3 regions of the Isachenkonia alkalipeptolytica genome follow, and region 1 is predicted to be linked to each of the others. Evidence: riboswitches for the same ligand, from Rfam matches in the RefSeq annotation. Region 1 holds a riboswitch; each other region holds the start of a gene.
The links. Region 1 has a riboswitch for thiamine pyrophosphate ahead of thiS (sulfur carrier protein ThiS). Riboswitches for the same ligand answer to the same signal wherever they lie in the genome.
Positions count from the first base shown of each region.

Region 2: linked by a shared signal. The riboswitch ahead of thiW (energy coupling factor transporter S component ThiW) and the one ahead of thiS (sulfur carrier protein ThiS) in region 1 are both predicted to bind thiamine pyrophosphate.
Region 3: linked by a shared signal. The riboswitch ahead of thiC (phosphomethylpyrimidine synthase ThiC) and the one ahead of thiS (sulfur carrier protein ThiS) in region 1 are both predicted to bind thiamine pyrophosphate.

Region 1 covers NZ_SUMG01000002.1:19,049-27,114, forward strand. The annotation lists gene ISALK_RS01930 (M48 family metallopeptidase) at 207-914, opposite strand; gene ISALK_RS01935 (hypothetical protein) at 926-1,921, opposite strand; gene ISALK_RS01940 (metallophosphoesterase) at 1,953-2,576, opposite strand; gene ISALK_RS01945 (acyl-CoA thioesterase) at 2,668-3,129, opposite strand; gene ISALK_RS01950 (thiamine phosphate synthase) at 3,243-3,848, opposite strand; gene thiH (2-iminoacetate synthase ThiH) at 3,919-5,022, opposite strand; gene ISALK_RS01960 (thiazole synthase) at 5,024-5,806, opposite strand; gene thiS (sulfur carrier protein ThiS) at 5,896-6,087, opposite strand; TPP riboswitch at 6,194-6,297, opposite strand; gene ISALK_RS01970 (EFR1 family ferrodoxin) at 6,371-7,171, opposite strand; gene ISALK_RS01975 (MalY/PatB family protein) at 7,176-8,066, opposite strand, start outside.
Region 2 covers NZ_SUMG01000009.1:76,397-84,462, forward strand. The annotation lists gene ISALK_RS08915 (ABC-F family ATP-binding cassette domain-containing protein) at 1-882, opposite strand, end outside; gene ISALK_RS08920 (arsenate reductase ArsC) at 1,071-1,472, opposite strand; TPP riboswitch at 1,718-1,829, shown strand; gene thiW (energy coupling factor transporter S component ThiW) at 1,979-2,482, shown strand; gene thiD (bifunctional hydroxymethylpyrimidine kinase/phosphomethylpyrimidine kinase) at 2,485-3,279, shown strand; gene thiM (hydroxyethylthiazole kinase) at 3,303-4,124, shown strand; gene thiE (thiamine phosphate synthase) at 4,108-4,752, shown strand; gene ISALK_RS08945 (sodium:solute symporter family transporter) at 4,772-6,163, shown strand; gene ISALK_RS08950 (MFS transporter) at 6,226-7,575, opposite strand; gene ISALK_RS08955 (class I SAM-dependent methyltransferase) at 7,815-8,066, opposite strand, start outside.
Region 3 covers NZ_SUMG01000006.1:173,885-181,950, reverse strand. The annotation lists gene ISALK_RS07080 (4Fe-4S binding protein) at 1-668, opposite strand, end outside; gene ISALK_RS07075 (4Fe-4S binding protein) at 684-878, opposite strand; gene thiC (phosphomethylpyrimidine synthase ThiC) at 1,212-2,525, opposite strand; TPP riboswitch at 2,687-2,785, opposite strand; gene ISALK_RS07065 (hypothetical protein) at 3,027-3,278, shown strand; gene ISALK_RS07060 (DNA polymerase Y family protein) at 3,465-4,718, shown strand; gene ISALK_RS07055 (hypothetical protein) at 4,892-5,068, shown strand; gene ISALK_RS07050 (carbohydrate kinase family protein) at 5,291-6,319, shown strand; gene ISALK_RS07045 (glycosyltransferase) at 6,282-7,670, shown strand; gene ISALK_RS07040 (carbohydrate ABC transporter permease) at 7,697-8,066, shown strand, end outside.

The sequences.
Region 1 (8,066 bases):
ATCACTAATCATCCTTACTTTCTGAAATTTGATTTTCTTTTTCTTTTTCATAAGCATAGGTGTAATTATACATAGTTTAGTATATATATTCAAGGGTTTAAAATATTTTTTTATAAAAAAAATAAATCCCGGGTGTGATTACCGGGATTTATCCTCTCTGTGGATGGAACTTTCCATTATTTTTTTTACTTGATAAACCTCCCGGGCTACTGAAACCCTTGGAGTTTCCCTTGATTTTCCTTCAGCCACTTTCTGGCTTCCTCCCAGGGGGCGTAGGTATCCTTGACCAGGGCCCAAAAGTTTTTCGAGTGATTAAACTCTTCCCTATGGCACAGTTCATGGACTACTAAATATTCCAGTACCCAGGCGGGGGCCATACTTAGCTTCCAGTTAAACATCACTTTCCCTTTATGATTGCAGCTACCCCATCGTTTTTTCTGGGTTTTTACCTGAACCTCCGTCGGTCTCGGTAAGCTGTTACGGTACTTTTTCACATAGAAATCCACCCGTTTTTTCGTTTGTTTTCGATACCACTGCTCTAACGCCTTCTTAATGGATTCTTGAGAAAAATCCTCCCCCGTCACCGTAAATCCCTCCCCCGTTAGTCGGACCTGTAATTTCCCGGCCCCGGGCACTGTAATAAAGTGAAGGGGTTTTCGGTGTCCAAATCCATAGTGTTCTTCCCCTTCTTGAAAAACCGGGACTTGGGGAGTGTCTCTTCTATTAGTTTCCACCACTTTTTTAACAATCCAATTTTCTTTTTCTTTAAGGGCCTTTTGAACCCGGTCTTTTCCCAGTCCCTTCGGTGTCAGCACCCGAAGGCTTCCATCGGGCTGAACTTGTATTTCCATGGTTCTTCGTTTTCTTTTAATAATTTCACAAGGGATTTTATAATTTTTCAGTTTGATTTCCATACGGCTACTCCCTACTCCTTAATTTTATCTTCCATCGCCTTTAACTCTTTTTGTTCCTCTTGGGTCAGCTGATTCAACAAGGCTTTTCGATTCTTAATTCCTTCCTCCACTTTGTTTCTTCTGCTCTTGCTACGATCAATATCCACCCAGGAGATCTTTTTGTTTCGGTAATAGAGGTCGAAATCCGCCAAACGCTTCCCTTCCTGATCATACTCCAGTCCGGTTAAAATCCGTTTAATCTCCTCCGGTTTGTAAAAGGTAAAAAGCTTTATCTGATAGGCCAGCACCGAGAATAGAACCAGGGCATGATCCTTCGTCCACCCTTCTTCCAGTACCATTCCCACCTCCAGTTTTGACAGCACAAAATTCAGCCGGTCATAGTGGGCCTCATATCTTTCTTCGGAGTCGTAGATATTAATTCGCAGTTCATACCATTTCCGATCTTCCAGGCTTCGGGTGATTAACAGGACCCCTCGGCTACGCAGAGATTTAAAAACCTCCCAGCCCGGCTGCTGAATTAATAAGGTCCCCTCCAGCAAATCTCCGGTTCGGATCACCGTGGAAATCTGACGGTAGGTTAAAAAAAGGATGGTATCCTTGTCCTCCCCCAGATCAACGGCCTTTTCCATCGGGAGATCCTTTCCTGAGTACAGCTCTTTAATTTCTTTTTTCACCAGATTCTGATCCCCGGCAATGCGCATCAGAATCGTGGAAGGACCCATATCCACCCGGTTCACCAGGGCGGATACCTGACTGTTGATCAGATTCGTAAGGCAGATGGAGGCAGGATCGTTAATCAGCAGAATGTAGTTCGCATCTTCGATTCGGGTTTTTTGAAGATTTTCCCCGGTAATAAAAACGATGGTACTCTCATCGGAGCTTGCCTCCATCCCCTGATGAAAACCGACTTCCTTTCCCCCTTGAAATTTAACTAAATAATCCCTTAGCTTCTCTCCTTGATCGGTTCTTAAGAACATCAGCCTTGAAGCCATGCGGATAAACAGCATTTGATCTCCCCCTTTTGTCCGGTGATTTTTTTTATAAGGCTCTATAATTTCGTTCCATTTTACGAAATCCGTTGGTCCCCAATGGATAGGGCAGTTTTTCAAGGTTATTCTCCTTAAGGCCTATCACATGGATGGCCTCTAAGCCGTTGAGCCGTATTTCCTCGCCCTCCCTGTGACTTTTAGGCTCAAAGCTGTGACCGTAAAGATAATAGTCCGCCTTGGGGCTTTCCTCTACAAAAAAGTGATTTATATAAAACTTAGAATTCTCTATTGCAATGATTCCGTCATTCATTACCTTTCCTTTTTCCGTTAAGGATTCTATCTTTGCTCTTTGATCATGATTTCCCGAAACATAATAGATTTCTTGAATATCCGAAGATTCAAGATGGTTGATCACTCCTTCCAGGGCCCGGTGATAATCCGGTTCTAACATCGGAACAATTTCCAGTTTAATATTGTCCACCATGTCCCCGGTGTGAATCAAATAGTCGGGCTTCAGCCTTTTGATCAATTTATAAAGATAGGGGTAAATTTCCTCCGGGGTATCACTGATATGCATAACCAGGGGCCGCTCCATTTGAAGAATCCGCCGGGGGATATACACCCGGTTCAAAAATAAGTTAATACCCTGCAACACTTTTGATCGAACGCTCATTTTTACAACCTCAATTCTTTTCATACCTAGGCATCTACTTTATACTCCTACAAACATTATATACCAAAAAAGAGATGCATATAAGCATCTCTTAGTTTTTTTTCCGGGACAAATACCGCTTTTTTCCCTCCGAGAAAAGTCTTTCCTCCTCCGGAGTTTCCGGTAGCAGCTGAGGTACTTCCTTCGGTCCTCCCTTTTCGTCCAGGGCCACCATGGTAAAGTATCCCGTAAGGGCCAGCTTCTTGGAGTTCTCAATTTCCAGGTCCTCTACATAAACCTTGACCAGGACTTCCATGGAACTCCGGCCCACATAGGTCAGGCGGCCTTCAAAGGTTACCAGGTTCCCTATATGGATCGGTTTAATAAATTCCAGGCCGTCCACCCTAGCGGTAACCGTGTTGCTTCGGGCATGACGATGGGCTACAATCCCCGCCGTATTATCCATAAGCTTCATAATCTCCCCACCGTGGACATTTCCGGAAACGTTGGCCTGTTGGGGCTCCATTAAATTTCCGATACATATTTGGGATTCTTTCATTGATTTTTTCATCATCATTATGGCTCCTTTTTCAGGGGGCAAATCCTTCCCCCAAGTATTTACCCAGTATTTTTCCTGTATAATGGATTATATACCTTTAAATACCCCCTAAAGGACGGTTTATTCAATTAATCGATTAACCATTTATTCCTAAGGCTCTTTACCGTGTTTTTTACCTCAGGGCTTTCCATGATCAGGGAACGGACCGCAATTCCATGAAGTCCCAGGGACTGAAGTTTACCAAGATTATTTGGATCAATCCCGCCGATGGCAATCACGGGAAGGTTTCCTGCTTCCATGATTTCTTTTAGCCAGGAAATCCCCCGGGGCTCCAGCCCTTTTTTGCAGAGGGTCTGAAAAACATGTCCTGCCAAAAGATAATCCGCTCCGTTTTTTTCCGCTATTTTGGCTTCCTTAACCGAGTGAACGGATACCCCGATCCTTCCCCTAAATTCTTTTAGGGTTTTTTTGTCCTCTTCCATAAATTTCTCAAAACCCATATGATAACCCTGGGCCTTAAGGTCCCTTGCCACGGATAAATTCCCGTTAATGATCAGTTTCGTATCCGTCCCTTCGACGATGGCCTTCACTTTTTTCCCCATAGAGAAAAGCTCCGGTTGCTTAAGATCCTTCTCCCGAAGGATGATGCCGTCAACCCCTCCCTCTACCGCTTCCTGTAAAGTCCTATAAAAATCCTTTACCGCAACTTTTCGGTCCGTCACGAAATACAGCATTCTTCAACCTCCTGCTATCTCTGACTTTCTTTGACCTTCTTTTATATTAACCTTTTAAGGGTTCACACGGTTACAGCGGAACCCAGTCCTGAAGGATGGGCTGATAGCCTTTTTTAAGAATCGACGCTTTTACCTCTTCAATGGAGCGGTTATCGGAGATTTCAAACTGCTCCGTATTTTCCTTTTCCCTGCTATGGCCCCCCACCGCGGTGGATACCCCGGCGGACATTTTCGTGATCCCCAGGGGAATGAGGTTTTCCCGAAGAGCGGGATCTTCCCTCGTGGACAGAGTGATTCCCGTCATGGGCAGAAAATTTTTATAGGCCAGTAGAATTTGGACAAAATCCTGATCCGGGACGGGATCGATATCCTCGTATCCCCCTAAAAAGGGCTGCATTCGGGGAAAGGATACGGAGGTTGCCACACTGGGATAGGTATCCAGTAAGTATTTGCTATGGACTCCGGTATAAAATGCTTCTTTTCGAAAATCCGAAAGACCCAGTAGCGCTCCGAGATTTACCGAGGCAACGCCCCCTTTAATCCCTCGCTCCAGGGCTTCGATACGAAAATTATAATTGCTTTTAGGACCCTTGGGGTGCAGTTTTTGATAAATCCCCCGGTGGTAAACCTCCTGGTATAGGGTTACTCCGTCCACTCCTTTTTGAACCAGGCGCCGGTACCCCTCTTCCTTCAGGGGGTAAATTTCAAGGGCAATGGACTGAAAATACTTCTTCAGCACCGTTACCACCGATTCTAGGTATTCTAAGGACGTATCTACGGGGGACTCTCCTGATAGCAGTAAAATATGCTGAATCCCTTTATCGGAAATTATTTTGGCCTCCCGGTCAATTTCCTCTAAGGACAGTTTTTTCCTCGGGATATCCGAGTGTTTATTATAACCGCAGTAAAGGCACTCGTTAACGCAGTAATTGGATATATAAAGAGGGGTGTACAGCAGTATGGTTTTCCCGAAATGCTGTAGATTTTTTTGGTGAGCCCGTACCGCCATCTCCTCTAAATAATTATTTGCCGCCGGGGATAACAGGCTTAAATAATCCTCAAGACTCAGATCCTCTTTTTTCAGTATTTCTTCGATTCGTTCCCCGGTTACCTTCTGTAAAAAGGAATCCACCCATTCTTCAGGGTATCTTCCTAGGACATCCAAGAGCTCCATATTACTGCTCCTTTCTTAAAAAACCGGTTAAGGGAGAGGAGGCGTCTCCTTGGGCTTTTACCTCTCCGAACTTCGAGAGATAGGCAAGCCTTCCGGCTTTTACGGCGTAGTCAAAGGCCCTTGCCATCTCGATGGGGTCTTTGCTGGCGGCTATGGCGGTATTAACCAGCACCGCCTTCGCTCCCAGTTCCATGGCCTCCGCCGCGTGGGAGGGTTTTCCGATCCCCGCATCCACAATGATCGGTACCTTGATTTCATTGATTAAAATCTTAATCAGTCCTTTGTTTTCGATGCCACGATTGCTACCGATTGGGGATCCTAAGGGCATCACCGCTTTCGCTCCCGCTTTTTCCATCTCCTTGGCCGCCATTAAATCCGGGGACATATAGGGAAGCACATAAAAGCCCTCCGCCGCTAAGGTTTTGGTGGCTTTAAGGGTTTCATAATTGTCCGGCAGTAAATACTTCTGATCGGAAATCACTTCAATCTTTACGAAATCTCCGCAGCCGGCGGCTCTGGCGATTTTGGCAATCCGAATGGCTTCCTCCGCATTCCGGGCTCCCGAAGTATTGGGCAGCAAAGTCATGTTTTTCGGAATAAAGTTTAACACGTTTTCCCTGGGATTTTTCAAGTCCACCCTTCGAAGGGCCATGGTTACCATCTCCGTACTCGAGGCCTCTATGGACTTTTTCATAATATCATGATTTTCGTATTTTCCCGTTCCCACCAGTAATCGGCTGTTAAATAAATGGTCTCCTAATTGCAATTGGTCCTTGTTTCCCATTGGTATTCCTCCGTATTATCGTATTTGTATGGTTTTTTACACTCATCCTTTGGAACTTCTTCCTTAAGCTTGAGCTCTGAAGATCCCTTTTAGCCTCCGCCCAAAAAAGTAATCAACTCCAACTGATCCCCTTTTTTCACCTCGGTGGATAATTGATCTTTTTCTAAAATCCCTTGGTTATACTCAACGATCACCATGGAAGGTTCCAACTTCAAGGTTTCTAAAATCCACTGAATACTCTTTCCCTGATAGGGATATTCTTTTCCGTTTACATAAATCATGATTTCCCTCCTCCAATAATAAAATTAATTGATTAAATGTAGCCAACTAAAAAAGACAGGCCCGAAGGCCTGCCTTTTGATATAAGAATATAGATATTTTCTATCTAAATCATTAAAAAGACTTCCCTACGGTGGGTTTACCCACATCAGGTTCAAAGGGTTGAATCTACAGATCCTCTCAGTCCTATTCCGACACCCCCAGTACTTCATTCAATTGTCTTGTCCCCTTATACTCTTTTTTCATTATATAAGAAATCCAACTTTTGTCAAAGGGCAATTGGACTTATTCCCTTTTTTTAATCTCCAACTCCATGGGAGAAATCCGCGGGTTTTTATACCGCTGTTTTTTCTTTGTCCCACGACCGTAATTAATGGCCTTCACGGGGCAGTAGTTAATACAGGCCACACACTGCACACACTGGGAACCCCAAACCGGTTTCCCGTCCACCAGTTCAATGGTTTGGGTGTTGCAGATTCTTCGACAAAGACCGCAGGAAATACAGTGATCATTTACCCGGAACTTTTTCGTGTCAATGGCAAACTTTGAAAACAGCGGGTTCACTGCTTTGCTAAGAACCGAGGGCATAAAACCTTTGTTTACGTTAAAGCCCCTTCCCCGATTTTTAATATCTTCGCTGATCATGGAAAGCAAGGTGTCCGCCCGACGGATTTTCTCTTCCGCCTTCTGGCCGGTCTCCACCTTGCTGCCCATCATCAAATAGTTGTTCGGCATTTTCACCGAATATCCGTAGTTTAATTCTATGTTTTTCTCCTTAAGGGCTTGCTTTATTGTGGTCATGGTATTTCCGATGTTCTCCCCACAAGTGGCGATGGCGAAGGTATAGCTCGGCGGATTCCCTTCAAAATCGAGACTTTTGATAAAGTCCAGCACCCATCTCGGCGGTCCCCAGGCATAAACGGGAAATACAAAGCCTAGGACCTCCTCCTTTGTTAAACTTACCGCCTTTTGATGAAGCCCCGCCCTTCGGGAATCCCCCAGGTTTTCAATCTTCTCTTGTAAATTGATCCCCAGTACCTTGGCCACATAATAAGAGTTCCCCGTTCCCGTAAAATAATAAATCATGACCTCACTTCCCTTCCAGAGCGTTGACGATTCGGTCCAAGGCTTTCTGCAGAGTCTTTCTGGGGCAGGCAAAGTTGATTCTTATAAACCCGTCCCCTCCACTGCCGAACCAGGTACCGCCGTCTAAAGCCACCTTGGCTTCTTTCGTGATTCTCTCCTCCAGCTCTTTACCCGAAAAACCGTACTCCCTAAGGTCGAGCCAGGCCAGGTAGGTGGCCTCCGGCGGGGTAAACTTCGCCCTTGGCAGATGGTCTTTTACCATGCTATCAATCAAATCAAGGTTTCCCCGCAGGTAGTCTAAAAGCGCTTCCAACCAGGGTTCCCCTTTCCCGTAGGCCGCTTCCACCGCCGCCATACTGATGGGGGTTTGTTTACCGATATGGTTTATCTCTAAAATACGCCGATACCTTCTTTTTAAGCTGTCATTTTTAATAATCAGATGAGCGCTCATCAGTCCCGCTAAATTAAAAGTTTTGGAAGGGGCCGTGGCGGTGATCACATGGTCGTCGAACTTCGAATCAAGGTTTGCCAAAACGTGATGGGCTCCCTTTTCAAAAACCAGATCGTGATGGATCTCATCGGAAAAGATCAGCACGTCATTTTCCAAACAGATTTCTCCTAGGCGCCTCAGTTCCTCTTTTTTCCATACCCGTCCCACGGGATTATGGGGACTGCAAAGAATAAAGAGTTTGGTACTGGGATCCTTTGCCTTCTTTTCAAAATCCTCAAAATCTATTTCGTAAGTCCCTTGTTGGTATTTCAACGGGTTGTTAACCACCCGGCATCCATTGTTTTTGATAGCCTTTTTAAAGGGATAATATACGGGTTCCTGGATGATTACCCCCTGACCCTGCTCAACTAAAGCCTGCAACACGTAATTTACAGCAGAAACCAC
Region 2 (8,066 bases), on a different contig from region 1:
TTTCTGCCGGGACATAGCCATATTTCTTGTGGCCACCCGGGCCTTATTTCTTGCTACAAAATCCTTCAATCCGTCAATTTCCTGCTGCTGCTTTTTATAGGCCGCCTCCAACTGTTGCTTTTTCGCCTGATACACCTTTTGAAATTCCTCGTAGTCTCCCACATAGCGGTGCAGTTTCTGATTCTCCATATGATAGATCAGGTTGATTACACTGTTTAAAAAGGATATGTCATGGGAGATCAGGATGAAGGCGTTTTCGTAGTCCTGTAAATATCGTTTCAGCCACTGAATATGTTCCTCATCTAGGAAGTTGGTGGGCTCATCCAATAATAAAATATCCGGCTTTTCCAACAGCAGCTTGGCCAGTAGCACCTTCGTCCGTTGTCCGCCGCTAAGATCGTGTACGTCCTTTTCCAGCCCTACATCACTAAGACCCAGGCCCTTGGCCACCTCTTCCACTTTTCCGTCGATGGTGTAAAAATCATTATTGGTCAACATATCCTGAATGTTGCCCATGTCCTCCATTAAGGTTTCCAGTTCCCCGGGAGAGGCCTCTCCCATTTTCTCACAGATTTCATTCATCTCTTTTTCCATATCAAACAGGTATTGAAATGCGCCCCTTAGTACCTCTCGTATGGTTTCTCCTTTTTCCAGTACCGTGTGCTGGTCCAGATACCCCACCCGGACTTTTTTCGCCCACTGAATTTCCCCTTCATCGGGCTGCAGTTTTCCGGTGATCATATTCATAAAACTGGACTTTCCTTCGCCATTGGCACCGATCAGACCGATATGTTCTCCCTTTAATAGTCGGAAGGATACCTCATGAAAGATGGCCCGGTCTCCGAAACCATGGCTTAAATTCTTTACCGTTAAAATACTCATTTTCGACTCCCTTTCTTTAATCACTACGATTGATTATAACGGAAATCCGGGAGAATTTAAAGACCGGTTTCCCGGGAAATAAAAGAAAAAAACCCGGCTTCCCCTACAGTCCCTAAAAGGTACTGTAGGTTCCGTCGAGGTTTTTCCCTCCGGTGGTTTCCTCCGAAGGATTATTTAGATTACTTCCGTTAAATTTCTCCTTTTTCCACCTTGTGGATCAAATCCTCCACCTTGGCCTTAATCAGATCCCGGGTTTCTCGAAAGCCTTCAATGGGTCCCCCGGAGGGGTCGTCCAGGCCCCAATCTTCGCTGTGGTTATTGGGAACAAAGGGACAAACCACATTGCAACCCATGGTGATTAAAATATCCAATTCCTGGGGAATCTCCGTCAGAAGCTTGGGATATTGTCCGCTCATATCCACCCCTGCCTCTTCCATGACTTTCACCGCCCCCGGCTTTAGTTCCGGGTATGCTTCCGTTCCAGCAGAATAGACTTCCAGTACATGGGAGCCCAGTTTCTTTGCCCAGCCTTCCGCCATTTGTGAGCGACAGGAATTATGAACGCATACAAAAGCCACTTTCTTTTTCATTGGATCGCCTCCTCTTGTATTTTTCCATTTACGGTATATGAATATTATCGATTATACTTGAATTGTACGGCATTCTCTCCCCCCTGTCAATCATGTTAAGAATTCTTAACAATTGAAAGTGCCCCGTCCTATGGGAGTTAAAAAAAGAAACTCGGGCTTTTAGGTATTACGTCCTTAAGCTTTTTCCTTTGTGTTTGCGTAAGGCGTTTTTTTGTGCTATGATGACTTTATTCAAACAAATCAATAGGAATCACTGGGAGCGCTGGTTAGGCCAGCTGAGAATAAGACCCGTTTAAGTCTTTAATCCCTATACCTGATCTGGATAATACCAGCGTAGGAAAGTGCGTCGATCATTATTGGACGAATACTCTTGTGTATTCAAGCACAAACCCTACGTCCGGGGTTTGTGCTTTTTTTATTACTGAAAATCCCCTTCCACTTTTGTTTCACCGGCAAGCACCTGCGATCAAACAACCCTATTCAACCCTGGAAAGGAGGCTTTACCAATGAACACAAGAAAACTAACCACCGCCGCCCTGCTGATTACCGTAGGGGTTCTCAGTGCCCATCTTATTTCCATTCCCATCGGCGTGTCCCGGGTATTTCCCGTACAACATGCTCTCAATGTGTTGGCCGCCGTCCTCTTCGGCCCTTATTATGCCGTCGTCGTGGCTTTTGTAACCTCCCTGCTTCGAAATATTTTAGGAACCGGTTCCCTGCTGGCCTTTCCCGGCAGTATCTTCGGTGCCTACCTGGCCGGCCTGTTGTTTCTGGCAACGAAAAAGTCTATCTTCGCCCTGGGGGGAGAAATTTTCGGCACGGGAATCCTGGGCGCCCTGGCGGCCTATCCCATCGCCCGGTATTTGTTAGGGGCAGAGGTTGCCGTGTTTTTTTACATCGGCCCCTTCGCCCTAAGCTCCATCGTCGGAGCCGTCATCGGCTACATCATCTATAAGCTGATGGAACAATCCGGCGTAATAAAATTCTATCACCAACAAGGAGGCAGGTAATCATGAAAAATCTTTTAACCATTGCAGGATCCGACAGCTCCGGGGGTGCAGGCATTCAGGCAGACCTGAAGACCTTCTCCGCCCACAGGGTTTTCGGCATGAGTGTGATCACCGCCGTGACCGCGCAAAGTACCCGGGGGGTCTTTGCCGTACAGGATATCGACCCCGGGGTCATTAAAAAACAAATCGAAGCGGTTTTTGAAGACATTGCGGTCCATGGCATCAAAATCGGTATGGTTTCTCAAATCCAAACGATCCAAGTCATCGCCGAAACCTTAAAACAGTATCCCTATAAGAACCTGGTGGTGGATCCCGTAATGATTTCTAAAAGCGGTTTTGATCTGTTACAGCCCGAGGCAAAGGCCGCCCTGATCAGCCACCTTCTTCCCATGGCCACAGTCCTCACCCCGAATCTTCCCGAGGCCGAAGAGATCACCGGCATGAAGGTTCAAAATCTGGAGGATATGAAAAAAGCGGCTGTAAAAATCCACAGCTTAGGACCGGCCTTCGTATTAATCAAAGGGGGTCATCTCCAAGGGGATGCCATGGATATTCTCTACGACGGAAGCTCCTTTACAACCTATACAACCAAACGGGTAGCCACAAAAAATACCCACGGCACCGGCTGCACCCTCTCCTCCGCCATCGCCGCGAACCTGGGGAAGGGGGAGAGTATTCAGGTGGCCATTAAACATGCCAAAGCCTATATCACCACAGCCATTGAGCATTCCTTCTCCATCGGCAGGGGTCCCGGACCGGTACACCATTTTTATCAGCTGTATCATCCGGATTCTTAATCCATCCCTTAGGAGGTATTTTTATGAACCTGTCCCAAGCCTTTGAAAGCATGCTGAATAACATCCGTAAAGAGTCTCCACTGATTCATCATATCACCAATTATGTAACCGCTAATGACAGCGCCAATGCGGTCCTTGCCCTCGGGGGCAGTCCGGTAATGGCCGATGCCGAAGAAGAGGTGGAGGAAATGGTGGCTTTTGCCTCGGCCCTGGTATTAAATATGGGCACCTTAAACTCCCAACGAACCCATTCCATCCTTCTGGCGGGAAAAAGAGCCAATGCCCTGGGGATCCCTGTAATTCTCGATCCTGTAGGCCTGGGTACTACAAAGCTTCGCCAAAGCCTTATGGCAAAGATTCTACAAGAAGTGTCGCTGACGGTGATCCGGGGCAACCTATCGGAGATCATGCATCTTTACGATCCTTCCGTTGTCCCAAGAGGGGTGGATTCCATCTTATCCTCTGGGGAAGGGGCCGAGGAAATTGCAAAGGTCCTGGCCCAGCGCCATCACTGCACCGTTGCCATTACCGGGGAATTCGATGTGGTTTCCAACGGCAGGGTTACCTACCGTATTGGAAACGGCACTTCCCATCTTTCAAAAATTACCGGTACCGGTTGTATGTCTTCTTCCCTTATCGGACTGTGCTGCGCCTCCGGGGCACCGCCCCTTCATGCCGCCCTGCTGGGACTGAGTATCATGGGGATTTCCGGTGAAATCGCAGGAGAGGGGCTGCAGCCCGGGGAAGGCTTGGGGAGTTTTAAAGTCCGGCTCTTCGACGCTTTTAGTCACTTTACCATCAAGGATTATCTGGAAAGGGGAAAAATTTATGAAGTCCAGGAATGAACGACACAATAAACAAAATATTTCCTATCGCCTGTACCTGGTTTCCGATGAAGGGGTCCTGGGGGGCAGGGATTTTCTGAAAAGCCTGGAGGCGGCGATTCTGGGAGGGATCACCGTCCTGCAGCTTCGCCATAAGGAAGGATCTTCCCAAGCCTTTTACCATCGGGCCCTGAAAGTAAAAAAATTGACGGAGTACTACGGGGTTCCCCTGATCATCAATGACCGGGTGGATATTGCCCTGGCGGTTAATGCCGAAGGGGTTCACCTGGGCCAACAGGACCTTCCCGTTACCGTAGCTCGAAGGCTCCTGGGTCCCGATAAAATCATCGGTGCTTCCACCGCCACTGTTCAAGAAGCGAAAGAAGCGGAAGCGGAGGGAGCGGATTACATCGGTGTGGGGGCTTTATTTCCAACGGCAACAAAAAATAATACCCGAAGCGTGTCCCTGGAGAGGCTTCGGATCATTAAAAACAGCCTATGCATTCCCGTTGTAGGGATCGGCGGGCTTACCAAGGAGAATATCCCCTCGGTGCTTAATACCGGGGTTGACGGGGTGGCCGTGGTTTCCGCCATCCTCGCCCAGGAGGACATTCAACAGGCAGCCAAAGACTTGACCAAAATCCACTAACATCAGGAGGTACCCTTTTATGATTTCATCTTCGCTTATTTATGCAATCATTATCCTTACCGTCATGGCTTTCACCGCCATCGGCGTCATTTACAGTCGGGGAAAGTTTGAATCCCTGGACGATTTTGTCACCGCCCGGGGCACTGCCGGCACCAAGATTCTTTCCACGACTTTTTTGGCCTCCTTTTTAGGGGTGTTTATTCTATTCACACCCCCGGAGGCGGGATCCATCGGCGGGATCACCACGATTATCGGCTATGCCCTGGGGCTGGCAAGTCTTTACATCGCTTTTATGATCCTCAGCCCCAAAATCCGTAACTATCTGCCTAAGGGCAGTACCTTAAACGACTTTGCACGAAAAAGATACGGTAAGAAAATGTACCTCCTGGTTCTTTTGTTGTCCATCTTTTATATGTTTGTGCATCTTGTGGCGGAGCTTACGGCGATTAGTCTTGTGGCCTATGAACTTGCGGGGATCCCCCTTATATTCACGGCCCTGTTCGTCGGTGTGGGCACCATGATTTATATCGCCTACGGAGGCCTTCGGGCTTCCATGTTTACGGATATGATCCAAATGGTGTTTGTGCTGGTGCTGCTTCTCGTTACCACCGTCGGTGTGGTGTATTACCTCGGGGGGATCGGAAACATGATTACCCTCAGCACTGAAAACGCGCCGGAACTGTTCGACTTCCGAAACCTGGGCGGGATTGAGTTCGGCCTGACCCTGGGAATCGCCGTATTTGTGGCGAATTTATTTCATCAGGGCTACTGGCAGCGGGTGTACTCCGGTAAGAATGACCGGTCCATCAGAAAATCCCTGATCTTTAGCATTATCATCGCCGTTCCCGTTATGCTCCTCACCGGATTTTTCGGGATCCTTTCCACGGGACTGGGCTTCGGAGAAAACCCCTCGGTGGCTCTTTTTTCTCTGGTTTACGGCATCTTCCCCAGGGGACTGATCATCCTCGTCTTTATTCTGGCCCTGGTGCTGGTGATGAGTACCGTGGATACCCTGTTAAACGGAATGGTGGCCACCTTCAGTGCCAATAGCCGGGGGATTTTAAAAGACATGGAAACCCGCTCCCTCCTTCGTTTTGCCAGAGCCTTAACCTTAGTAATCATTCTTCCCGCTACTCTAATCGCTGCCCAGGGCTACAGTGTGCTGTACTTATTCTTAGTGGCGGATCTTCTTTGTGCCGGGGTGGTTTTCCCATTGTTTTACGGCCTTTTCAATAAATATGTTACGGAGAATACCGCCCTTTTGGCCTCCTTACTGGGCATCGCCTCCGGGATCCCCTTTTTCATGGCCGACCGGCTCCTGGTAAGTTTCACGTTACCGATTGTGATCTCCGGGGCGGTTACCCTGATGGGAACCGCCTATGGCAAAAAACAGCTTGCAAAGAATTCCTAGGAGGGACTCCCTCCATAATCGCTGCTCTATCCCTGTTTTTTCACTGTTCTTTCATTGTTCTTTCACTGCTCTTTTTCGTTCATCAGTTTTGCCTGGGGACTTCTTTTTAACAGCCATCCGGAAATTGGGGCCAATAGGGCTCCCATGCCCAGCATCATAAAGGGAACCCCCCAATTAACCGCCCGGGTGGGGTCCGCCGCTCCCTGATTGAAGACTTCCAGCACACTGCCGAAGACAAAGGGGGAGAGCATGGTCATACCATAGCCCACAGCGGACTGTACCCCCAGGGCGGTGCCTCGAATGCCTTCATCGGTCATCTCCGTCAGCCCCGCCTTATAAATCCCGGAGTCCGCCACTACCCAGAGGCCGATCCAAAGACCCACGATCACAATCAGTACCATGGACTGGCCATACAGGAATCCAAAGAACAGCTGGGCCACCAAGCTGCAAATCGAGGCCAGCATTAAAGTGTTAATCCTTCCCCATCGGTCCGCCACGATGCCGAAGAACCAGGACCCGGGGGCTCCGAGAAGAATAATCATCGCCGCCAGCCGGCCGCCCAGGGCGATGGCTTGGGCCTCCCCATAGCCTGCGGCCAAGGCACTGGCCACCATAAAGGGACCGATCCATCCCCAAAAGGCATAGAGTTCCCACATATGGCCCATGTAACCGGTGGTGATCAGCACCGGACCCCGGTAGCCTCCCTGGGGAGCCGCTTTCACCCCCGGCGCTTTTTCCGACTCTTCTTCCTTATGTACTTTTTTAGCTTTCACTGCATCTTTCACTGTATCTTTCACTGTATTATTTTCTATTCCCGAATGATCCTTCTCTGTTTTGAGCCGATTTTCCTCCCCGGGTTTTTCTTCTACGAAAAGAAACACCAGTATGGCTGCAATAAACACCGGAAGGGATGTGGCCAAAATTCCTACTTCCCAGCTATAACGGGAGGCTAAGGGAGCCGCAATAAAATACCCTCCCCCATAGGCCATGGTCAAGGCGGCGGTATACCCTCCAATCACTTTTCCCCGTTCATTTTTGGGAAACCAGTTTGACAGCAAGGCCATTCCGGGCACGTAGATGGCCCCTGCGGATAATCCTGTCACAAGACGCAGCAACAGGATGCTCAAAAATCCCCGGGCAAGGAACACAAAAAGGGTGGAGGAGATGGCGGTGATCAAGGTTGCCCAGGCCACCACCTTTTTGGGCCCGACTTTATCCGAAAGCCAACCGGTAATTAGCACCACGATCACATAGCCTACCTGAAAAGCGGATAAAATCATTCCCGTGTCTCGGGACGACAGGGCAAACTCCGCTACGATCTGGCTCAGTACCGCGGAGAAATTATACCAGGGTAAGTATCCCAGGACCATGGCAATCATCATCATGATAAAAATTTTATTCTTTTTTTCCATCTTCTCACTCCTCGTATAACTTAAAGTATTACCAGATTGCTATATCTGGCCCGGGGTGCACAACCCACTTTCAAGTATCAAACCCACCATGAATTTTTCCATAAAAAGGAGGTAATACACCCTCTTTTCGATTGTATATACCTCCGGTATCATGCCTCATGATTCCTATAAATTATTGAGATAACCTTATAATAAGGTTGCGATAATAGCTATTTTTGCGTAACCGACTTCCCCGGCCCTTATTTTTGCGCCAGGGCTCTCAACCAGTTTTTTTCTTTTTCCAGTTCAATGGTGACTTCTTTAAATCCCGCTTTTTTCAGCCAGTTCTCCAATTCCTCCGGGGTAGGGATGACCATATCCCCCTCTTCTTCATAGGTCTTATTTTTTTCCTGATGCCCTTCATCGGGGAAGGCCTCATTTACGATTAAAAACTGTCCCTCTTTTTTTAAAATCCGGTGGACTTCTTTGAAGGCTTTTACCATATCCGGCCA
Region 3 (8,066 bases), on a different contig from region 1:
CTGCAACGAATGCAGTTGTTATCATCAATCTGATTGTTTTCGGAAAAATCCACATAGGGCGTCAGTTGCATCGGACAGACTCTGGCACATTTACCGCAACTATGACATAAATCCTGGTTGGCCACGGTGATCTTTTGATCGGTCTTTTTTGCCACGCCCAGGGTTTTACCCAACCAATAGGAACCTTTTTGCATCATACCCATGGGACAGAAATTACACCAGGTTCTGGGGCTGGTGATCAGTGCCAAGGTTCCGCCAATAATGGTTACCATCAAATAACTTCTTACAAAGATAAATCCTAATCGGTCATAAAACATGGGGGTGCCCCATAAGGCGGAAACCCGAACAAGTCCGCTACCGATATTATATGAAAAATAAGCAAGGAACAACCAGGCAAAGATTGGAGATCTGAAAAATTCGAAAATTTTAATATTTCGACTCCATCGGAACAATGCGGAATCAAACAAACTTCCGTGGGCACAGAAGTTACCACACCAATAACGGCCTTTGAAAAAGGATAAGGTAACCAGACTTAGAATTACCAGCAATACCGTCAATCCCAGTCGGGGAAACCAAAGACCTGCAAAAGCTACTAAAAGGGTATAGATAAATGCATACTTACGTAGGGGTGTAAAAACCCTATTGGCTCTGATAAAAAAGTTTTCCATGAGTAAATTTCCTCCTTATGCTTTTTTCATGATAATTGCCCGTTGGGGACATACGTTGATACATTTTCCGCAGCCGATACATCGTTCAGCGATAACCTTAAAGGGCTTTAAGAAACTGCTGCGATCAATGGCATTTACAGTGCAAACTCTTTTAGCCGGACAGAATGGAGATTTATCACAGGTGGATTCTTTAATTACGGCTTTTTTCATTGCATCACTCCTTTCTTTAAAGTGGTTCCTTGCTGAGTCTTTAAATATATTTGATTGCTTCCCTTTGGGGAGGGGGATAGACATTTATGATTCTATAACGTCAGAACTTCTTTGTTAAGCGGATTTCAGAAAAAGCAGAAAACTTTATTTTGCAGTGATAAGAACAGGTTGTTCTTTTAAGGGTTTTTCAAAGTGGTTATGAGACTGATGGAAGAGTATAGGGGAGGGGGGTAAGATGGAAGAAGCGGATGTTTGAAAATTAAAGGGGACGGAAAGGTTTGTTTTTTAAATCAAACCCTTTCGTCCCCTTTGGTTACTTTGTGTTTTTATTACTTAGCCTTCCTCTCGTAGCAGATTAATATTTTTACCTTTCATTACTTTGTTCATATTTCTCATGGAACACATTTTTCCGCACATGGTACAGCTGTCGTCATCCTTTGGCATAGACTCTTTTCGGTATCTTTTAGCTTTTTCCGGATCGATTGCTAAATCAAACATTTTTTCCCAGTCTAATTGTTGTCTAGCTAAGCTCATTTCGTCGTCCCAGTCCTTTGCACCTTTAATGTTTTTTCCTAAATCTCCGGCATGGGCTGCGATTTTGGTGGCAACAATTCCTTCTTTCATATCCTCCAGCGTTGGGAGTCGTAAGTGTTCTGCAGGGGTCACATAACAAAGGAAGTCTACGCCATGACTTGCGGCTAAAGCACCGCCTATGGCACTGGTAATATGATCATATCCCGGGGCGATATCGGTAACAATGGGACCGAGCACATAAAAAGGAGCACCGTGACATAGCTTTTTCTCGAGCAACACATTTGCGGGAATTTCATTGATGGGCATATGGCCGGGGCCTTCAATCATTACCTGGACGTTTCTTTTCCAAGCCCGTAGGGTTAATTCCCCCAGTACCATCAGTTCCTGGATTTGGCTGGCATCGCTGGCATCATTAATACTACCGGGTCTACAGGCATCTCCAAGACTTAGGGTCACATCATACTTTTCGCAGATATCCAAGAGTTGGTCATAATACTCAAAAAATGGGTTTTCTCGATTATTCAGTTCCATCCATGCATATAGTAAAGAACCTCCTCGGGATACGATATTCGTAAGTCTTTTGTTCCTTTTAAAAACCCCGGCGGTTTCTTTATTAATGCCCGCATGAATGGTTACAAAATCCACACCTTCTTTTGCATGCTTTTCCACCACATCCAAAAATTCCACTGCGGTAATATCTTTCAGTTCTTTATCGTAAAATCCCACGGCATCGTATATTGGTACGGTGCCCAGCATTGCGGGGGATGATTCGATAATCCGTTTTCTAAACTCTTCGGTTTTTCCATAGGAGCTCAAATCCATGATGGCCTCAGCCTTCATATCAATAGCTACCCGGACTTTTTCCAATTCCAGTTCTATGTCGCAACAATCCTTAGAAATTCCCAGATTTACATTGATTTTAGTTTTTAAGCCTTCCCCTATCCCCACGGGATCTAATGAGGTGTGATTTTTATTGGCAGGAATAATTATTTTTCCCTGGGCGATAAGGTTTTTTAAATCCTCAACCGCCATATGTTCTTTTTTTGCAACGATTTCCATTTCTTTTGTTATGATTCCTTTTCTTGCAGCATCCATTTGTGTAGTGAATTTCATTTGAATTCATCTCCTTTTTTATTCTAGGAATTTAAAACACATTCCTGATCAGCTTCAGTAGTAAAGATCATAATTCCCGTCGCTAGGAGATGAGAATAGTAGGTAAGTTAATATAAAAAAAAAGCTTACCCAAAGGTAAACTCTAATATTATCAAATCAATGATAAAAAATTATTGCTTCCCTACGGCAGTATGAACTGCATCAAGTTTAAAGAGTTAGGATTTCTCCCTCTCAGCCCAAAGGCACCCCTAGCAAATCTATTTAATTGAGTTCATTATAATACACTAGCCCGGGGATGTAAACAAAAGATTAACGAAGTATAAAAAATGGTTTGAGAGAACCTTTTCCACTTCCAAGGGTTCATCGGCATAGTATACGGGTTTAGGATAGTTTACGGAGGCAAAAAATAAAGGGTCTTCCGGCTTCGAATCCATTTCAAGCCCTTGATCATTACTGAAAAATGTTATTTAATCCAAGTATGGGACTGTGGGACTGCTGGGGATGCCCTACTTTTTTTTCATAGAGATGCTGGGACCGATAATTGAAATCATCGGCTATATCGCCATTATTCTTTCCTTTTGGTATGGAATCATCAGTTTGGAGTTTGCTCTGGTGTTCTACAGTATTCTGGAGAATTTCGGTTATCGGCAGCTCACCACCTTGTGGCGTTTTGTCGCCTTTTGGCAATATAAGAGAAAGGGCAATAAGTGGGGGGAGATGAAGCGAAAAGCCTTCAGTAATAATGAAAAATAAGCACCAAAGGGCAGGAGGGAACGGGACACAAAAGAATATAAATTAAAGAGACTCTTTCCGGAGTCTCTTATTTTTTTGCAAGGTTTTAGGGGCAAGGAGAATAATAGGGCTGTTGGGAAAAAGGGGACTTGACAAAAGAACATTCGTTCTGTATTATGAAGGAACAAGCGTTCTGAAGGGGTGTTGATAAAGATGAAAGCAATTTTCCATATCGATGTAAACAGTGCCTATTTATCCTGGGAAGCCAAGGACCGCCTGGAAAAAGGGGAAACCCTGGATCTTAGAAGGGTACCCTCGGCGGTGGCGGGTGATCCGAAAAAGCGAAACGGGATTATTCTAGCCAAGAGCATTCCTGCGAAAAAATCCGGAATCAAAACCGGGGAGGCCTTGTTTGAAGCCTTTGCCAAATACCGGGATCTGATTGTGGTGCCGCCCAATTACGCCCTGTATATGCAGTGCAGTCATCAAATGAATGAAATCTTTAAAGAGTATTCCCCCTTAGTACAGCGCTACAGCGTGGACGAGAGCTTTATCGATTACAGCAATATGGAGCATCTATTCGGGGAGCCCTTGAAAGTGGCCCATGAAATTAAAAGCCGGATTAAAAATGAACTAGGGTTTACCGTGTCCGTCGGGGTATCCACCAATAAATTATTGGCAAAAATGGCCAGCGATCTGAAAAAGCCCGACGCGGTCATCACCCTGTATCCCGAAGAAATTCCTAAGAAAATGTGGCCCCTGCCCGTGGGTGACCTGTTTATGGTGGGGCGGCGAACCCTGCCGAAGCTGGAAAACTTAAATATTCAAACCATCGGGGACTTGGCCAACACCGAGGTGGGACTGTTAAAACAGGTGTTAAAATCCCACGGGGTGCTCATCTGGAATTACGCCAACGGAGTGGAAAACTCTCCGGTGGCGGGAGGGCCCCGAGAGGTAAAAGGCATCGGGAATTCCACCACCATCCCCTACGACGTATACCGGGAGGAAGAGGCCTTTATGGTCCTTCTAAGCCTTGTGGAAACCGTGGGCATGCGCCTTCGGGCCGGTGGATATGTGGCGGGCCTTGTGAGTGTGGGGATTAAGACCAATACCTTTCTTTATTACTCCCATCAACGGAAACTGGAGCTTGCCACGGACAGCACCCAGGAGCTCTACGAAATTGCAAAGGAACTTTTCCAAGAGGCCTGGGGCGGCGAGGTACTCCGTCACCTGGGGGTTCGGGTATCGAATTTAAAAGAGGGAGGCATGCGCCAACTCACAATTTTCGAGGAATCCGGGGAATATGAGCGGCATCAAAAAATTGACCGTACCATTGATAAACTGCGGCTCCGTTATGATCCAAATTGTGTTTTCCGGGGATGCTTTGCCAACACAAAAGTAAAACCCCTCCAGGGCGGCGTCGGCGAGGAGGACTACCCCATGATGAGCAGCCTCTTGTAAACCAAAGGATAAACCAAAGGGGACGGAGGTGTTCGGTTCATGATGCACCGGATCCCTCCGTCTTTTTCTGCATTAACCAAAAACGACGGGTAATTATCATCGGAACCGGGGGATCATAAAGTTAGAAAGCAACCCAGAAAAGTACTTCCTTAAAAAAGAGGATATCAGGATCTGTGTACCGAATTAATCTAATCGGGTTTGAAAACGCTGAAAAGCACCATATACAAACCGCTGAAGGGGAAAATTTTGAGGAGTTCATGGTCTTGGATTTACAGGAAAAGGGATTGCAGGGGATCCACGGAAGATTTTATATCGACAAGGCTGACTACAATTGTTTTATCAGCAGGTGAAAGATTGTTTGAAACATAACAGAAAGGGTAAAATAAATATAAGGAAACAATCTGAAATTTCTGACAAAATAACAAGGGTGATGATTTCTTAGGAAGTTGAAAGATGACACTAAGAGGGAGCAGTAGTGAAACCGGCCCGGGGGCCGGTTTTTGTTTTGAACAATATAAGGTCAAAAAAAAGAAAACCGAAACCGATTCCAAAATGGATGGGAGCGACTGCATATGGACTTTCAAGAGGCCCTGGAGTTTGATAAGAGCACCTATGATGTGGTCACCCTCGGGGAGCTGGTGGTGGATTTTATCTCCGGGGAATATCTGGAGGAGACTAGGGACCGGGGGATGAAGGATCTTCAGGTTTTTTCCAGGTATTTTGGTGGTTCGCCGGGATGCCTTGCGGTGAATCTTAAGGCCCTGGGCTTTCATCCCGGGATTATTTCCGCCCTGGGCCGGGATTTTCTCGGGGACTATTTGCTGGATTTCCTTGTTCAAAAAGGGGTTTCCCTAGAGGGGATCAGTCGAACCCAAGAGGCGAACACCTCCGTCGTATTTGTTTCCAAAAGCAGAAACAATCCCAGCTTTCTCGCCCTTCGGGGCAGTGATAAACACCTTCGGGTAACCAAAGCTCAAGAGGAGGTGGTCGACGGGGGAAAAATTCTTCACTTCACTTCCTGGAGTCTCTCCCATGAACCAAGCCGGTCAAGTACCCTGGCCTTGATTAAAAGGGCTAAGGATAGAGGGATGAGAATTTCTATGGATCCAAATTTCAGAGAGGTTCTTTGGGATAACAAGGAGGAGGGGCGAAGGATCATAAAGGAGATGTTTTCCAAGGTGGATTTTGTAAAACCCTCGTTGGAAGATGCTCGAAATCTTTTTCCCGAAGACGCCCATAAGTCCCTTTCGCCAAGGGAATACCTCCATAAATTTCTAAGTCTTGGAGCCAAGATGGTGATTTTAACCCTGGGGGCTGAAGGGCTTATTGCAGGCAACGGAAAGGAAGAGCGAAAACTGCCGGGGGGTAAAAACCCGGTGGTGGACACCACGGGAGCGGGAGATGCCTTTTGGGCGGGGCTGTACGCCGCTTTATTAAAGGGCTACTCCCTGGAGAGGGCCTTAAAACACGGCAGTCAGGTTGCGGACTATAAGCTCGGCTATGTGGGAGGAATCCCTCCCCTTCCGAGATTTCAAAAGTTCATGGAAAAGGAGGAAAAAGAGGATGCGAATAGGCTTTATGAATCCCCAGGGGAATTTTGACAACAAAGACTCTTATTGGACCGCCCATCCGGATTTCGGGGGCCAATTGGTTTACGTCAAGGAGCTGGCCCTGGCCCTGGATCAATTGGGAGTGGATGTGGAGATTTTTACTCGACGGATTGAGGATCCGGAATGGGGGGAATTCCGGGAAAAAGAGGAGATCTATGAAAACTCGGGAGTGAAAATTATAAGGATCCCCTTCGGACCGAAGGGATTTTTAAACAAAGAAAAGCTGTGGCCCTACTTAAGGGAGTACGCCGAAGGGGTAAGCGCCTATTATGAAGGGCAGGGAAGGCGACCGGACTTCATGACTGCCCATTACGGAGATGGGGGCCTTTCCGCCGTCTATTTCAAGGAGCTTACGGGGGTATCTTTTTCCTTTACGGCCCACTCTCTGGGGGCCCAAAAGATGGATAAACTGAAGGTCTCCAAAAGCAACGAAGGGGATATGAACCGGATTTACCGATTCTCCGAGCGTATTGCGGCAGAACGGAGGACCATGGAGGAAGCCTCCCTGATCTTTGTCAGCACGAACCAGGAAAGGATGAACCAGTACGCCCATGCACGCTATAAAGGAGCGGTTTCTCCGGAGGACGAAAAAATCAAAGTGGTGCCCCCGGGGGTGAATCTGAAGATTTTTAATACCCACAGGGAAAATTCCGAGGAGGCCCGCACCCAAGCGGAGCTACATAATAGCCTGAAAAGGGATCTTCGGGAAGACCGGTTCGGGCTGCCCATCATCTTCATCTCCGGCCGATTGGAAAAAAAGAAAAACCACCTGGGCCTTGTGAAAGCCTATGGGGAAAACCCGCCCCTGCAGCAGAGGGGGAATTTACTGATTGCCTTAAGGGGTGTGAAAGACCCCTACCGAGGTTATCAAACTTTAAAGGATGAGGAAAAGGCGGTTATGGACAGCCTGATGGATGGCATCAACCGGATGGACATGAAAGGGAAAGTGGCCTTTGTAACCCTGGAGAGCCAAGAACAGTTGGCAGCGGCCTACCGATGGATCGGCAATACCGGCGGCCTGTTGGCCCTGCCCTCCCTTTACGAACCCTTTGGGCTGGCTGTTGTGGAAGCCATGGCCTGCGGCCTGGTAGTCGCGGCGACAAAAAACGGAGGACCCTCGGAGATCCTGAGGGAAAAGGGGGAGGCCTTCGGATTCCTGATGAACCCGGAGGATCCTGGAGATATGGGAAAGGTCCTGGAAAAAGCCCTTGGAGATCAAAAGCTTTGGCAGTGTCTTCGGAAAAAGGGCATTCAAAGGGTCCATCAGAAATACACCTGGGAAAGTACGGCAAAGGGGTATCTTAAGGGGATTAAGGAGCATCTCGGGGAAAAGCCCTTGTAAAAACAGAAAAAAGGGGGTAAGAGGAAGTGGGAAAAAAAAGAAAAAGAACTGTGAGTTTAGCCAAAAGAGAAGAACGACTGGCCTACAAACTGCTCATTCCGTCGTTAATCATCCTTCTTTTGATTGCCATTTATCCCCTGGGGCAGGTGTTTTATTCCAGCATGACCAATCGTCAGTTTGCCAGCGGACAAGAGACGGAGTTTATCGGATTCGAGAATTATCGCAGGCTCTTAAGTCTCCGATTGCAAAGGCTGGAACCCCTCCGGGATGAAAACACGGGGGAAGTGTTAAGAGACGGCGAGACCAATGAGGTGGTGCGGGAAAGGCCCATCGACGTCCTGCCCAGAGAGCCTATTCGGTACCGGGAATTAAGACAATTCAGTGCGCTGGGCAATC